DNA from 2 places in the Paenibacillus pedocola genome. Region 1 is predicted to be linked to the other one. Evidence: predicted binding sites of a transcription regulator. Region 1 holds the regulator's gene; the other holds the start of a gene.
What was found. The regulator NrdR, encoded in region 1, represses ribonucleotide reductase genes. The targets are predictions, from matches to a motif close to AACACNATATATNGTGTT.

Region 1 (8,135 bases):
GTCCGTGAAACCGGCCGAAGACTGGCTCCACAAATCAGCAGTTTTTTCTTTGGAGCTGCGGCATTTGGGAGTAGTGATACAGATTCTCCGCACGCCTTCTTCCGCCGACATGGATGACTCAGGGAGTATTTCCTCGATGGAGGCGGTGATCCTCGGTATTGCGCTGTCCCTGGACGCTTTTGGTGCGGGGCTTGGTGCTGCGCTGCTTGGGTTTAGCCCGGTCCCGACTTCACTGATGATCGCCCTGTTCAGCGGAACCTTCTTACTGCTGGGAATGAAAACCGGTCTAAAGCTGTCGGGGAGCTTCTGGATGAAGCATGCAGCTGCTCTGCCGGCGTTATTATTAATTGCTATGGGAATAATGAAGCTGTTATGAGGTGAGTACATGATTATGGGCTTAACCGGAGGCATTGCTTCCGGAAAAAGCACCGTCTCCGCACTATTTGTAGCTAAAGGGGCACGGCTCGTCGATGCTGATGTAATCGCAAGAGGGGTCATGCTCCCGGGGCATCCCGTGCTGGCTGCTGCTGTGGAGCATTTTGGCCAAACCATATTATTGCCGGACGGAACACTAAACCGGGCTGCGCTGGGAGAAATCGTCTTTCAGGACCAGGCTGCCCTGCAGGTGCTGAATGACCTGACACATCCTGCGATCCGCCAGGAGATCAAAGAAACGATGTATGCGTTGGAAGAAGAAGATCCACTGTCACTGATTGTCGTGGATATACCCTTGCTCTACGAATCAGCGCTGGACAATCTGTTCAAGATGACAACCGTTGTGTATGTGCCCCGGGAGGTGCAGCTAGCCCGACTAATGGAGCGTAACGGATTGTCTCTTGAGCAAGCCACTGGCAGGCTGGATGCCCAGATGGATATCGAAGAGAAGCGCAGAAGAGCGGATTACGTTATCGACAACAGCGGCGGGCTTACCCATACTGAACAGCAGGTAGCGGCGCTATGGGACAGGCTGGGGTTATCATGAGCTGGCTGCGTAAAAAAAGAGTACTGCTCATGTTATTCGTTGGCTTTACTGCAATTCTGTTCCTGAGCACCAACTGGATGTCTTTGTTTTATCCCATTCATTATAAGAATGAAATCCGTAAGCACAGTATCACTTATGAGATGGACCCGTTTCTAGTGGCAGCCATTATCCGCGTGGAGACCAATTTTAAGACAGGCCGGGAATCCAGAAAAGGCGCACTGGGCCTCATGCAGCTCATGCCGGACACGGCCAAATGGGCGCTTGAAAAGGCCAAGCTGCCCGATGTGTCGCTGGACGAGCTGAAGGAGGAGCCCTCGGCAAATATTGAACTGGGAACCTGGTATTTATCCTCGCTCTCCCGCCAGTTTGAAGGCAACCGTACTGCGGTAATCGCTGCATACAATGCCGGACCCGGTAAAGTGCAGCGCTGGCTGGATGATGGCGACTGGGACGGCACAGAGGGTTCTGTGAAGGATATTCCATTCGGCGAGACCCGGCACTACGTTCAGCGCGTAATTTATTATTATAATCAGTACACGGAGATTTACAGCGAGTTCTAAAAAAAAGAAGCATTAAACGACGGTTAGCCGTTTAATACTTCTTTAGGCAAGCTTATTGGGGACAGGTTATTTGAATTGACCTGCCAGGGACTGTTCAGCCAGAGTTACAAGACGTTTAGTGATGTAACCACCGATCGAACCATTTTCGTAAGAAGTTTTATTGCCTTGGTATCCGTCTGGGGAAAGAGTGATACCTAATTCTTGGGCAACTTCGTATTTAAGTTGTTCCAAGGCACCGCGTGAATTTGGAGCTACCAGGTTGTTGCTGCTGTTTTGGCTCATTGCTGTTCACCTCCTATCGGTTGGTAACTGTATTATGTGCTGCTCTCGCCAGATTCATAACAACAATAAAACGGTGTTTTATGGAAAAAAGAATTACAGCTCCGAAACCTGAATGTGGCCGCTAAGGCCTCCCATATTAATGCAAAAGGAAGTGACCTGAGCTTATGAAATGCCCTTACTGCGATCACACGAATACCAAAGTGCTTGACTCGCGTCCGGCCAACGAGAATAAATCGATCCGGCGCAGGCGTGAATGCGAGCGCTGCAGCAAGCGTTTTACTACCTTCGAGATGATTGAAGAGACCCCGCTGATCGTAATCAAAAAGGACGGCAGCCGCGAAGAATTCAGCCGCGACAAAATCCTGCGCGGCCTGATCCGCGCCTGTGAGAAGCGCCCTGTGTCCGTAGAGCGCCTGGAATCCATTGTCTCCGAGGTTGAGAAGTCGCTGCGGGGTATCGCCTTAGCGGAAATAGAGAGCCGCCAAATTGGCGAGCTGGTGATGGAGCAGCTCTATCCGGTTGACGAGGTTGCCTACGTCCGCTTCGCCTCCGTATACCGCCAGTTTAAGGACATCAACATGTTCATGAAGGAATTGAAGGGACTGCTGTCCAAGAACACAGGAGAGCTGGAGGGGCTGTAGAGCTTCTCCTAAAAACTTTTTTATTAAAGTGTTGACACCGAGGGCGATTTTTTATATTATATAGAAGTCGCCTACGGAACTTAAGGTTCACGAAGCGAGTGAGCTTACGGCTCACACCTGATTTTAGAGTACATAATGTAGTTCTAAAATATGCATCATGGGGCCATAGCTCAGCTGGGAGAGCGCATCGCTGGCAGCGATGAGGTCAGGGGTTCGATCCCCCTTGGCTCCACCAATAACATCATACGGACTCTTAGCTCAGTTGGTAGAGCAGTAGACTCTTAATCTATTTGTCCAGGGTTCGAGCCCCTGAGAGTCCATCACAGTAAGAACGGCAGCGATGCCGTTCTTTTTTTGTATTTAACCAACAACCGCCGCAGCCCCGGGTGCCAATGCCAATTGCGAAGATCTAACCCATAGACCTTATTTCGCTAATCAGCATTTATTTCAGAGCTATCGGACCGTACCCGCTTATACCTCTCCATTAGGTTTGGGTCAACGAAGGCCGCTATGATCTGGAAACAATGAGCCGACAATCAAAGACAATGTGTGCTTGTATATGGTATAGGCTGCTTGTACGTCTCCCAAGTGTCCTCCGATGTAAAGATGAATGACGCCATGGAGGGAAGCCCAGAATATGCGAATAACGGATTCGGTGTCGTACTGGCCGGTAATTAATCCTTGCTCTTGCGCATTGCTGATCACGGTCGATAATTGACTCATAGCTGTGACGGTACCGCGCAAGCTTTCTTCGTCCGGTTTGAAATCTGCGAAAGCACCTCCGAACATCAGTTTATAATAGCTGGAGTAGTCCTGTCCGAATTGCCAAAAGGATTCGCCGAAATTCAGCAAATGCTGTGCCGGGTCAGCAGCCTTCGGCGTCCTCTCGAATTCGTTAGCAAGCAGCTGGCAACCGTCCAGATATAACTGTTGTGCCAAGCCCTCCTTATTAACAAACAAGCTGTAAATGATTTTTGTCGAGCAATTCATTTTTTGGGATACTTTGCGGACCGTAACGGCTTCCGGGCCCTCTTCCTGTAAAAGCGTTGCGGCAGCATCAACAACGAGCTTGCGGAGATTTTCAGTATTTTGCATACGGGCTTCCTGGTAGGTTTTCAGCTTTCTTGTGTTTGTATTGGAGGAGGCATCTTGGTCGCTCATCATCATCCACCTTCGGTTATCATGTTTTCTTCAGGAAACATAGTTTCCATCTCTCTTAGCAGGAATTGTATACAGTTGTCCTTCACTTGTCAATAAAACGATAAAGGCTCAAAGAATATATTGACTTTTAAAAAAGCACTGGATACAATGATTCCATTAGGAAACAGTGTTACCATGATCGTAATTCTTAACTTACATGAGAACAGAACATTCCTTTCGAGTAATGGTAACGGTGTTTCTAAAATATAACGAAGTTTCGAAGGGAGAGCAACACAATGACAACTGAAGGGACATCTGATCTTGCAGAGAGGACAACACAACAAAAGCTACACAACTAAAATGACATAGGAGGCACTCTAATGCCCAACAAACCAGTTAGCTCCGTTAAATCTGCTGAAGGCGTAAATCGTCCTGTACGCTCACCGCGTGCTAGGATATACAGATGGGGGCTATCCCTTCTCGCAGTGCTCGTTCTAGGATTACTCGTGTTCTTGCTTATTCCTTCACCGGTCCAGCCGGTACAGTGGTCCGCACCCGTTGCTCCCTCTTTTGAGGAAGCGGGTCCTTGGAAACAGAATAACAAACTCGGCTCGGCTCAGCTTGTTACTGATGCTCCCCAGTTCCCGGAATTCATTACTTTCGATAAAGAGGGCCAGCTATTTACAGGAGATTCAGACGGGAAAATTTACAAGGTTCCTTTCGATGCAGAGGGCAATCCCCAAAAAGCCCAGCTGTTTGCAGACACCAAAGGAACACCGAATGGGCTTATATTCGATGCCAACGGCGATTTGATCGTTACGGATGTCAAGAGGGGACTGCTGTCTATTAATCCATCCGGAAGTATTGAGGTATTGGCCGATAAAGTGGACGGCAAGCCCATCTATTTAGCGAATGAGCTTGATATTGCCAAGGACGGCTCCATTTATTTCTCTGATACTTCGAATTATGGTATCGTGACCTTCAAAGAAATTGCCGAGAACAAGCCGCATGGACGTTTGCTGAAGTACGATCCCATAACCAAGAAGACGACCGTCCTGTTAGAAGGCCTCTATTTTGCAAACGGGGTTGCTTTGTCCGCGGATGAAGACTTTGTACTTGTGGCGGAATCTTATCATTACCAGTTGACCAGATATTGGCTCAAAGGACCGAATAAAGGTACCTCTGATATTTTTGCTGATAATATCGCAGGCTTTCCAGACAACATTACGCGTGATGACCAAGGTCATTTCTGGGTAGGTATCTTCACGACTCGCCTTTCTTTTGTAGATCAGATGCATAGCAGTCCATGGTTGGCTAGTACCATCGCCAAAGTACCGCAGTTTCTGCTCAGCGGTGCTAGCGCACCGGTTAAGCATGGACTCGCTGCGGAGTTCAGTCCGGAGGGAGAGCTTCTTGGAAGCTGGCATGATCCGGAAGGCGAATTATATGGTGTAACTACGGCTGCAAGCCATAACGGATATTTATATATAGGGACGGCACCAGGGGGCAGCAAGGGGGTACATCGCGTGCTTTTAACAAAATAAGGCTGGAATCCGGGAGGGGATGATACAGCTCTCAATGCATTAATGCAGGGTTCAACTAAAACGATGGCCAAATAGTAATAAAAGATCCTTCCCGACTTCGGGAACGGATCTTTTATTTTTCTTAAGGCAACTAAGAATCGCCTATCCCGGCACACCCTCCGCATTTTCATAAATATTCATCACCACCTGCTGAATCGGCAGTTCTTTGACGGAAATGTCGGAGAAGCGGTGCTTTCGGGAGATGTCTTCCAGAAAATCACTAATGGAAATCTGGGCTGTGTCCACTTCAAGTGTAATTTGAAAATCCGACGGCCGATCAATTACCTTGGTGTAGGCATTATCGAAAACCGTTTTACCGGCAGAGTCCGCAAAAGTAAAGCTGACTCGCTTCTTCTCCCCGAGAAACAGCTTCAGCCGCTGCAGCGAATCATCAAAAACTTTTTCCCCATGGTTAATGACAATAACCCGGTGGGCAAGCTCTTCCACATCCTCAAGATCATGAGTAGTCAGAATACAGGTCATATTCCGCTTCTGATTCAGCTGCTGGATGAATTCGCGGATTTTGACCTTGGCGATCACATCAAGCCCGATAGTCGGCTCATCCAGGAACAAAATGTCCGGCTGATGCAGCATAGCCATAACGAATTCGCATTTCATGCGTTCACCCAGAGACAGCACTCTGGTTGGCTTTTCGATCACATGGGCAATATCCAGCAGCTCAGTCAGCTCTTCCAAACGGTGTTTGAAATCCTGATTGGTGATCCCATAGATTGCCTTGTTCATGTTGAAGCTGTCGATCGGCGGAATGTCCCAGATCAGCTGCGATTTCTGGCCGAAGACGGCTCCGATTTTGCCGACATAACGCTTCCGGTCCTTGGCAGGGGAGTAACCAAGCACTTGGATTTCTCCGCTTGTAGGATATAGCGCGCCGCAGAGCATTTTGATCGCGGTTGATTTTCCCGCCCCGTTAGGACCCAGAATACCGCAGATTTCCCCTTGGCTGATGGCAAAGCTGATATCGTTGACAGCATGGATTACCACTTCTTCGCGCTGGAAGAAGCTTCGGATCGTCTGCCCCGCGCCTGCCCCACGCTTATAGGTTGTATATGTTTTGGTCAAATGCTTCACATCAATCACCGGCATCATCCGCCTACCCCCTCGTACAATCTGATCATATGCCGGTACACCCATACCCCTGCCGCCAGGAATAACAAGCAGGGCAATACTGCAATGAAATCCCTGGCCTGCACCCGGCCAAGCAGCGCGGAAGCGGGGAGGAAGCCCACCATTCCCACAGGAATAATCATCGTAGCTACAGCCTGCACAGCCTTCGGAAAAACAGGCAATGGATACTTTCCGATATTCAGCACGCTGTCAGCAAGCTCTGATATTCTCGAATTGCCCACCCATTTGAAGGACATTGCGGCCATCATCAGCGATAATCCTGCGAGGACCGCCGTTCCGGCGATGAACAGCCCCATAAATTGAAGCCAGAAGAGCAGCGGAATGGCACCTGCCTGGATAACGGAGAAGATGAATAACGCAACACCACCCAGAAACAGGCCGATACTATCGGTAGAAAATGTAGTGGCGATAATGAAAAACAGCGGATTCAGCGGCTTTAGCAGAATTACTTCGAAGCTTCCCTCACGGATATGGGACATGGTGGTCCAGAGCACACCGCCAAAAATAAGGCTCGAGAGGCCGCTGGACATGGTGAATACAGACTGGATCAATAGTACCTCATATAAGCTCCAGCCGGGAAAGCTGGTGCCGGCCCGGTAAATAAGCAGAGTCACCAGAGGAAACAGAGTATTGCCGACCAGTGTGATCAGACTGCTGATGATGAAATTCATGCGATAAGCTGCAGCTGCTTGTATAGCAGAATACATGCACTGCTTATAAACCTCGAGATACCGTTTCATGTACAGAATTATCCTCTCATGGGGCAATCACGCGCCGACTGCGGTAAACTGCTTCATCGCCAGACGGCGGACCAGCTCGTTGATTCCGAAGGTAATGAACACAGCAACTGCCTGCACGCCCACAGCCTGCTGAATGGAAAGCTCAAGGCCTCCAAGCGAATAGTGTCCGGTGAATACCATTGCAGGCATGTAGGCGATGTATTGAAACGGCAGGAAGAACTGGGTTACCTGAAGCCAGTGCGGGAAAAAATCCAGGGGAATTAGCGCACCTGAAAAAATGCCCGACACCAGCATAAATGCACTGCGTATTCCATTGGATTGGACAAGCCAAAAGGAAGTCAGGCCAATCGTGTAGTTCACATAAAAATTCATCATAAAGGCAAGCAGCACACTTAGAATCGTCCAAGGAAAGCTCACCGGCCGCATATCGACACCGAAAATAAAAATAAAGATCAGCAGGCAGGGCAGAAATTCAAACAGGAAGCCCAGCGAGCGGTGTCCGATTTTTTGAAACAAGGCGAAAGAACGGTGATGAATCGGGCGCAAATGAAAGGTCAGAAACTTACCGGTGCGCACAAGCATGGATAAGTTCCAATCGGCAAAATCCATAATCAGGTAACCGATCAGCGCAGTAGCACCGAAATACCGGATCATCTGGGGAAGAGAGATACCGCCAAGCGAAGAATGGTCTCCATATACTGCCGTCCAGATAAAATATTGCACCATAAAGTATACAGGGCCGACGATGATGGACACCATGGAATGAGTGCGGTAGGCACTCCATTCTTTATAGGTTACGCCCGCCACCGTCCGGCAAATCTGCCAATTGTATTTTAAGCTGTTCATTAAGTGAGCCCTGACCAAATAATATTGGTTACATTATATAATCCCTCTGCGTACCAGTTATCACCGGTAAATGGCACAAACCATACAGCAGCGAGCTGCTCTGTGGGATCTATGACCATACAGCAGGCCCCTGCACCTTCATGAAAATAAGTGGTTTCTGAATAGAGGTAAGCGGGACCTCTCCGCATATCCAGTCCAATGCCATAGCTCCGGTC
Region 2 (8,135 bases), 1.0 Mb from region 1:
ATATCGTATATGAGGGAAGCTTCCAGGGACTGCTGGAGGCAGGTACACTTACAGGCAGTTATATGAAGCGACCGCTTCATTTGAAGCATGTCTGCAGGCAGCCGTCCGGATATCTGCCCATCAAGGAGGCCTCACTACACAACCTGCAGGACGTTAGTGTTAATATCCCAGCCGGAGTGTTGACAGTAGTTACAGGTGTCGCCGGTTCAGGCAAAAGTACGCTGATTAACGATGTCTTCCTCAGCCAGCATCCAGATGCGATCGTCATCGACCAATCTTCAGTAGGAGTGTCAACACGCTCGAATCCTGCAACATACACAGGGATTATGGACGATGTGCGCAAGGCGTTTGCATCCGCGAATAAGGTGAGCCCTGGTTTGTTCAGCTTCAATTCCAAGGGGGCCTGCGAGAACTGCCAAGGGCTCGGAGTTGTCTATACTGATCTTGGCTTCCTTGATAGTATAAAGCTGCCTTGCGAGGTATGCGGAGGCAAACGGTTTAAGGAAGAGGTCCTGGCATATCATCTGAATGGCAAGTCAATTGCCGATGTGCTGGAGATGAATGTGGAGCAGGCTCTGGACTTTTTTCAGTTAAAAGAGGTTGTCCGCAAGCTCCAGGCAATGAGTGATGTGGGCCTCAATTATATTACACTCGGCCAGCCGCTCAGTACACTTTCGGGCGGGGAATGCCAGCGCATTAAACTGGCGAGTGAGCTGTATAAGAAGGGCAGCATCTATGTGATGGATGAACCGACAACGGGCCTGCACATGTCAGATATCGGACATCTTCTCGAGATCATGAACCGCCTCGTGGATGCCGGAAATACAGTGATTGTCATCGAGCACAACCTCGATGTGATCAGCCAGGCTGACTGGATCATCGATATGGGACCGGATGGAGGGGGCAGGGGAGGTCAGGTGGTGTTCGAAGGCCCGCCTCAGCAGATCGTTCAAGCCGAGCTATCAATCACGGGAAAATACTTGAAGTAGAGCGATCCGCTTCTATCTTCCACAACTCCCCATGAAGCTGCTGCTTCGAGTGGGGGGATGTTTGGTTATTAAATAGTTACTGTACAAACTATACGCAGCAAATGCATCTGAAAGGGGCTGGCACGATTTGGAATGGGGGAGCCTCTTCACACTTAGTCTATCTCTTGTAACCATACTCAATATTATTTTGGCTGCAATTGTTGTCTTCATTGAGCGTAGAGATATCGGGTCCACATGGGCCTGGCTGATGGTCTTGTTTTTTATCCCCGTGGTCGGATTTCTGTTTTACATTTTCTTCGGCAGACAGCTTAAGCAGAGAAATTTCTACAATCTAACCGCTGAAGAGCGGATGTACCTTCAATCGGCTATCGATGAACAGCTGATGAATGTAGATTATCAAGGGGGACTTACAGCCAAGTATGCCGATCTGCTAAAGATGAACCTGTTATCCTCCAACGCAATTATCTCATCCGACAACGAAATTGAGATATTTAATGACGGGCGGGAGAAATTTAATTCGTTGTTCGAGGATATCCGCAATGCAACCCAAGAAATCAACGTGCAGTATTATATCATTCAACCCGATGAATTAGGGACCAGGCTACGGGATGAGCTGACACTTAAGGCGAAGGAAGGCGTCCAGGTACGCGTTCTGTATGATGAGATCGGCTCCAAGCGGATATCACGTTCCTTCTTCAAGGAGTTAATCGAATATGGAGGAACGGTAGAAGTATTCTTCCCGTCGCTGTTCCGGCTGATTAATTTCCGGATTAATAACCGCAACCACAGAAAGCTGTGCATTATTGACGGAGAGATTGCCTATATCGGCGGATTTAATGTCGGGGATGAGTACCTCGGTCTCGACAAAAAAATGGGCTATTGGCGGGACACTCATTTCCGGATCAAGGGAGGATCTGTCGATCAGATTCAAGGCCGGTTTTTCCTGGACTGGAACAAGGCTGCGAATCGCAGTGAAAAGCACCCGGAGCAGTTACCGTTCCGTACGGAAAGACATACCGGTGAAAGTGTGGTTCAGATCATCTCCAGCGGCCCCAATTCCCAGACAGAGCATCTGAAAAATATGTATCTGAAATTAATCGGTTCCGCCAAGAAGAGCATCTACATTCAAACGCCTTATTTCGTTCCGGATGCCAGCTTTATGGATGCCTGCAAAATCGCGCTGATGTCCGGAGTGGACGTACGAATCATGATACCCAATAAGCCGGACCATATGTTTGTCTATTCGGCAACCCTGGCGCATGCCGGTGAACTGCTGCCCTATGGCGTCAAAATCCTGCAATATGAAAAAGGATTCATGCATGCGAAGACGATTGTAGTGGATCAGGAGATCGCATCTGTCGGTACAGCGAATATTGATACCCGCAGCTTCCGGCTGAACTTTGAGGTGAATGCACTGGTCTGTGACGAAGTCATTGCCGGTCAGCTGCATGACTTATTCTTAGAAGATAGTACTGAGTGCTCGGAGTTAACACTCGAGAGATACGAGGTACGGCCGAAGCTGGCCAAATTCAAAGAAGCTGTAGCAAGGTTGTTGTCACCTATTCTGTAAAGAACTACGATCACAACTCCGAATTGTATAAAACCACTTGGATATTGGTATCCTATAGGGGCAAATTATGCTTTGAAGGAGTGATCCTTACCTATGGATAAACAGTCAAAACAAACAACGGATCCCAAAGCTACGCCGGTTAAGAAAGTGACTCCTACGATCTCCTCCGGTAAAAATGAACCCGAGTTTGCGGATGAGCTTACCAGTAGCGATATCGAGTCAGCATTCAAAAATCCGATTACCGGTGAAGAACGAATGTATTAAAAGCCAAAAACAGCTGCAGCCCAGGACGGTTTACAAGTCCTGAACTGCAGCTGTTTTATTGTTAAAACTGGAAATCTTCATCCTTCAGCGGCTCCACGTTCAGTGCACGGATATATCCGTTGCCTTTCTTCGAGAAGAAGTCATGCTGCTTCGTGTGGGTACTGATGCCGTTCTGCACAATCGGATTAATCTCTTCCTCATCGAACAGCGGATCATGACCGAGATTCATCATGGCTTTGTTGGCATTGTAGCGCAGGAAGGTCTTAACCTCGTCCACCAGTCCGATAGGAGCATATACCTGTTCCGTATAACGTTCTTCATTCTCATGCAGCAGGCGGAGCAGGCCTACAAGTGTCTGATGCAGGTCACGCTGCTCGTCTTCCTCAAGTCCGTCAAAAATCTCCTGCGCCAGAACACCGACGTACACCCCGTGAATGCTCTCATCGCGCAGAATCAGATCGATGATCTCACCGCTGCAGGTCATTTTGCCCTGGCCGGCCAGATACAGCGGGTAGAAGAAGCCGCTGTAGAACAAGTAGCTCTCCAGCAGCACGGAGGCTGCCATAGCGAGGTACAAGTCTTTAGGCGAATCAATGTTTTTATAATACTGAGAGATGGTCTCCGCCTTAAACTGCAGGTGCGGATTCTCCTCCACCCAGCGGAATACCCCGTCAATTTCTTCCGTAGAAGCGAGGGTGGTAAAAATACTGCTGTACGACTTGGCATGAATCTGTTCCATCATGCCCATGAAGCCCAGCACAGCCTTGCGCTGCAGGCCATCGACATGCTCCATAATCTGCGGCATGCCGACACCGCCCTGAATCGTGTCGAGCAGCGTCAGGCCGCCCAGCACCTTCATATAGGAGTCCTTTTCCTGCTCACTGAGTGTGAGCCAGGACATTTTGTCATCGGATAAGGGGATTTCATCATCCGTCCAGAATTGCATAATGTTTTGGTTCCAGAACATCAATGAGAAATCGTCGTCAGGACGGTTCCAGTTAACGGCTTGGATAGCGCTCATAATCTTGCAATCTCCTTTTCTGCGGCCAGAGCCTTCCTTGTTAGATCGAGCAGGTGAGGCACTCCTCGACGGACAGCTTCTTGGTCCGGGTGTAATACAGCGACTTCAGGCCTTTATGGGCAGCGTACAGGTAGGAGCGGGCCAGTTCCCGAGTAGATACATCGCTGTTAACATGCAGAACCGTCGAGATACCCTGATCTATGTGCGGCTGAATCTCCGCGATCAGGTCAATCACCTTGAACTGGTCCATCTGGTAAGCCGATTTATAGAAGAACACATTATCCGGCCGCAGGTAGGGCATCGGATAGTACGTAGTTGAATTGGCATAAGTCCGTGTTTCGATCTGCTCTACAATCGGCATCACGCTGGAAGTGGCATTCTGAATGTAGGAAATGCTCGCTGTCGGTGCAATCGCTAACCGGTAAGCATGGTAGAGGCCGTTTTCCTTTACCTTATCCCGCAATTGTTCCCAGTCAGCAGGCGAAGGGATGTACATATCCCCGAACAGCTCCTGCACTCTTGGTGTAACCGGACGGTAATCCGTAGTCAGATAACGTTCGAAATAAGCTCCAGTCGCATAATCGGATGCCTCAAACCCCTGGAAAGAGCGGCCGGTTTCCGCAGCAATCTCCATGCTCTTTTCCAGTGAATGATAGTTCATGGTCATGAAGAAGGTCCGGGCAAAATCACGGGCCTGTTCGCTTTCATAAGCGATATTGTTCTTAGCCAGATAACCGTGGAGATTCATGACGCCAAGGCCGACAGAGTGCATTTCCTTGTTAGCTTTGGCTACGCCAGGGGCGTTGGAGACGCTGGTCATATCGCTGACGGCGGTGAGGGCGATCATGCCTTCATGCACGGATTCACGGATTTTGCCATGCTCCATAACGTTAACAATGTTAAGGGAAGCCAGATTGCAGCTTACATCACGGCGGATCGTATCCTCTTGCCCGTAATCGTTAATCTCCGAGGTTTCCTGCAGCTGGAAGATTTCCGTACAGAGGTTCGACATCTTGATCTGGCCGACATTTTTCAGGGCATGCGCTTCATTGGCGTTGCTCTTGTTCATAATATACGGATAGCCGGATTCCAGCTGGATCATGGCGATTTTGGTCAGCATATCCCGTGCATTCATTGCCTTCTTCTTCTTCACACGCGGATCAGCCAGCAGCTTATCGTACATCTCATCCAGATCCATATCATCAAGATGAGTCCCGTAAGCCTTGTATACAGTGTATGGGGCAAAGACATGCAGCGGTTCATTATCCTTAGCAAGCTGGTAGAAGCGGTTCGGTATGATCAGGCCGATGGAGAGGGTTTTAAGTCTTGTTTTCTCGTCGGCGTTAATTTTCTTGCTGTCGAGGAATTCCAGAACATCCCAGCCGAAAATATTGTAGTAGGCTGCTCCGGAGCCTTTACGCTGACCCATCTGATCGGCATAAGAGAAGCCGTCTTCCATCAGCTTGAGCACCGGCATAATGCCCTTAGCCGCATCCTCGACTCCCTTGATCGTCTCCCCGCGCGAGCGGAGCTTGGACAGGTTGACGGCTACACCGCCGCCGATTTTGGACAGCTGCATGCAGGTATTCAGTACATAGTTAATGGAATTAAGCGAATCGTCCATCTCGATAAGGAAGCAGGAGACGAGCTCGCCGCGCCGGCTTTTACCGGCATTCAGGAAGGTGGGCGTTGCCGGCTGCAGACGCTGTTCCATCATCGAGCGGGCTAGTGTACCGGCGGTCTCAACATTGCCGCGTCCCAGGTGAAGTGCGACTGCCGCCACACGGTCCGGATAATGCTCCAGATATTGCTTGCGGTCATTGCTTTTTACAGCATAGTCCGTATAGAACTTCGAAGCTGCCATATAAGAGGGGAACGTAAAGTTGTAGCTGTGGGTAATCCGGTAGACTTCCTCAATCTCAGCCACGCTGTACTGTAAGTAAAAGTTCTCATAGAAATCCTGTTCGATCATGTAGTCAACCTTGGCTTTGGTATCTGCAAACACCAGGCTCCGCCGCTCCACCTCCCGCATGAATTCGACTACCGCCTCAAGGTCTTTATTTAATTGAAAGAAGCCGCTCTCGTCCCGCTTCATCAACATGTTGTTCAGTTCAATATGCCGCAACCCGGCTCACCTCCTGTTTAATCCGTTCCACATCGCCAAATGTGCCGGATAATTCAAATTTCCCAATGACTGGCACATTGTACCGGTCTGCAATCAAATCCGCGCTATGGGCGAACAGCTCGCCCCAGTTCTTATTGCCGCTGGCAGCGATGCCTTTCAGATTGCTGTAATTATTTCTCAAAAAAGCAGACACCTTCTCTGGAATCTGTCCAAAACCGGTGGTGTATGTAATTAGTACATAAGGCTCATCTATAGTCATATGCTCCTCGATCTGCACAGCCGGCAGCTTAAGCTTGCTGATGAACCGTTTGACGTTTCCCGTTTTTGAATCGTATGCGACCAGCATCGTGTCAGTCCTCCTGTAAATATTGTTGCAAATTTTAATAGGATAGTAACCTGGAACCATTGCCAGATGTGCTGAAAATGATTATCACACTATATTTAGTGTGCGTTTCTTATTTTAATCACTATATGTTGGAAAGTCAATATAAGTGCTACAGGATTTTCCTCTTAGAAAAGGTCTGATAAGGGTGTGGGCAGAGCGGATTGCTATAAATAAAGAGGAGTAGATGCACGCCAAAGAGATCGGATTTTTGTAACTTTGGTTAATAATAGGTAGACGATTGGATAACCTATTCCCATAACTCTGAAGAAACGAGGCGATAAGCATGTCAACGATGAACAATAATCATCAGGAAGCGGTTGAGACTGTAAGAGAACTTATCAAAGGGATCGATACGGCAATGTTCACGACGATTTCGCCAGAAGGTCTGGTATCCCGTCCAATGAAGACTCAGGAGGTTGAATTCGATGGAGACTTATGGTTCCTGACGAAAAAAGATACCAGCAAGTTCGGTGAAGTTCTTCATGATCCGAGAGTGAATGTCGTATACGCCGGTAAATCCTATGTATCTATCCGCGGAACAGCGAGAATCGTACAGGATCTGGAGAAGAAAAAAGAATTCTGGAATGCGGGCTATGATGCTTTTTTGAAGACCAGCTATGATGATCCGAATGTGATTCTGATTCAGGTTCACGCCGAAGCGGCAGAATACTGGAAGAGCGGTAACCTGGCTGAAAAGGCTTCCTACCTGTTTAAACGGTTAACGAATCAGGATACGGAAGAGTCCAATCTGAACCAGACCATCGAATTAAAGTAGGCGTACGTATCCATATCAGGCAACAATCAGATACTTGATTCTTTACTATATTCAGACACAAAGATGCCCCCGCACTGCGGCAGAGGGCATCTTTGTGTGTGAGTATCTGTTATTTCTGTTCCATTCCGGTTCTAAAGTGTCTGTAGAAAGCACGAATGTCCTCAGCCAGAAGTTCCGGTTCTTCCATAGCGGTAAAATGCCCGCCTCGAGGCAATGAGGTCCAGCGGGTAATATTCAAATTGCGCATAGCCCAATCTTTGGGCGGTGTTAAGACATCCGCAGGTAAAATGGCAATGCCTGTCGGTACCTCTATCCGGCCAAGTGCCGGCAATGAATGCGTATTCTCATAATACATATGTGCTGTTGAGCCTATCGTATTAGTAATCCAATAGATCATTATATTGGTGAGCAGTTCATCTTCACTAAAGCTGTTCCGGAGGTCACCCTTACAGTCGCTCCACGCACGGAATTTTTCAATAATCCAGCCGGCGAGTCCTACTGGTGAGTCGGAAAGTCCGTACGCAAGGGTCTGAGGTTTGGTCGATTGAAGGGTCATATAGCCCCCCTCCCGGGATATCCATTCCTGAGCACTTCGTTTATATTGCAGTTCTTCCTCAGAAAGCTCTGCCTGATCATTGGGATTCATAAGGCCTTTAATAATACCGATATCGGTGAGATGGATGCCAAATAGAAGCTCCGGATGGTTCGATGCCAAGTATCGGGTCACTCCGGAACCGATATCCCCGCCTGCAGCAGCGAATTTTCTGTAGCCGAGCTCCTCAGTCATTAGTTTGGCCCATACCTCAGAAACACGGAAATTGTTGATCCCGCGATAGTCCGGGCTGCTGGAGAAGCCAAATCCGGGCAATGAAGGGACTATTACATCGAAAGAGTCCTCAGGATCACCCCCGTAACGGGCCGGATCCGTAAGCATAGGGATAATCTTCTGGTACCGCAAATAACTGTCTGGCCATCCGTGAGTTAGGATGATCGGCAAAGGGCTTGG

Region 2: the regulator NrdR is predicted to act here: its motif matches at 6,401-6,418, upstream of nrdI (class Ib ribonucleoside-diphosphate reductase assembly flavoprotein NrdI).

The regions. Positions count from the first base shown of each region.
Region 1 covers NZ_CP134223.1:2,334,748-2,342,882, forward strand. Annotated here, with positions in the region: gene ytaF (sporulation membrane protein YtaF) at 1-376, shown strand, start outside; gene coaE (dephospho-CoA kinase) at 386-982, shown strand; gene QU597_RS09915 (lytic transglycosylase domain-containing protein) at 979-1,542, shown strand; gene QU597_RS09920 (alpha/beta-type small acid-soluble spore protein) at 1,609-1,824, opposite strand; gene nrdR (transcriptional regulator NrdR) at 1,989-2,465, shown strand; tRNA gene QU597_RS09930 (tRNA-Ala) at 2,625-2,700, shown strand; tRNA gene QU597_RS09935 (tRNA-Lys) at 2,713-2,785, shown strand; gene QU597_RS09940 (TetR/AcrR family transcriptional regulator) at 2,961-3,626, opposite strand; gene QU597_RS09945 (SMP-30/gluconolactonase/LRE family protein) at 3,986-5,149, shown strand; gene QU597_RS09950 (ABC transporter ATP-binding protein) at 5,291-6,295, opposite strand; gene QU597_RS09955 (ABC transporter permease) at 6,292-7,074, opposite strand; gene QU597_RS09960 (ABC transporter permease) at 7,102-7,920, opposite strand; gene QU597_RS09965 (serine hydrolase domain-containing protein) at 7,920-8,135, opposite strand, start outside.
Region 2 covers NZ_CP134223.1:3,344,178-3,352,312, forward strand. Annotated here, with positions in the region: gene QU597_RS14515 (ATP-binding cassette domain-containing protein) at 1-989, shown strand, start outside; gene cls (cardiolipin synthase) at 1,117-2,559, shown strand; gene QU597_RS14525 (hypothetical protein) at 2,653-2,823, shown strand; gene nrdF (class 1b ribonucleoside-diphosphate reductase subunit beta) at 2,885-3,844, opposite strand; gene nrdE (class 1b ribonucleoside-diphosphate reductase subunit alpha) at 3,885-5,969, opposite strand; gene nrdI (class Ib ribonucleoside-diphosphate reductase assembly flavoprotein NrdI) at 5,956-6,315, opposite strand; gene QU597_RS14545 (pyridoxamine 5'-phosphate oxidase family protein) at 6,638-7,129, shown strand; gene QU597_RS14550 (epoxide hydrolase family protein) at 7,239-8,135, opposite strand, start outside.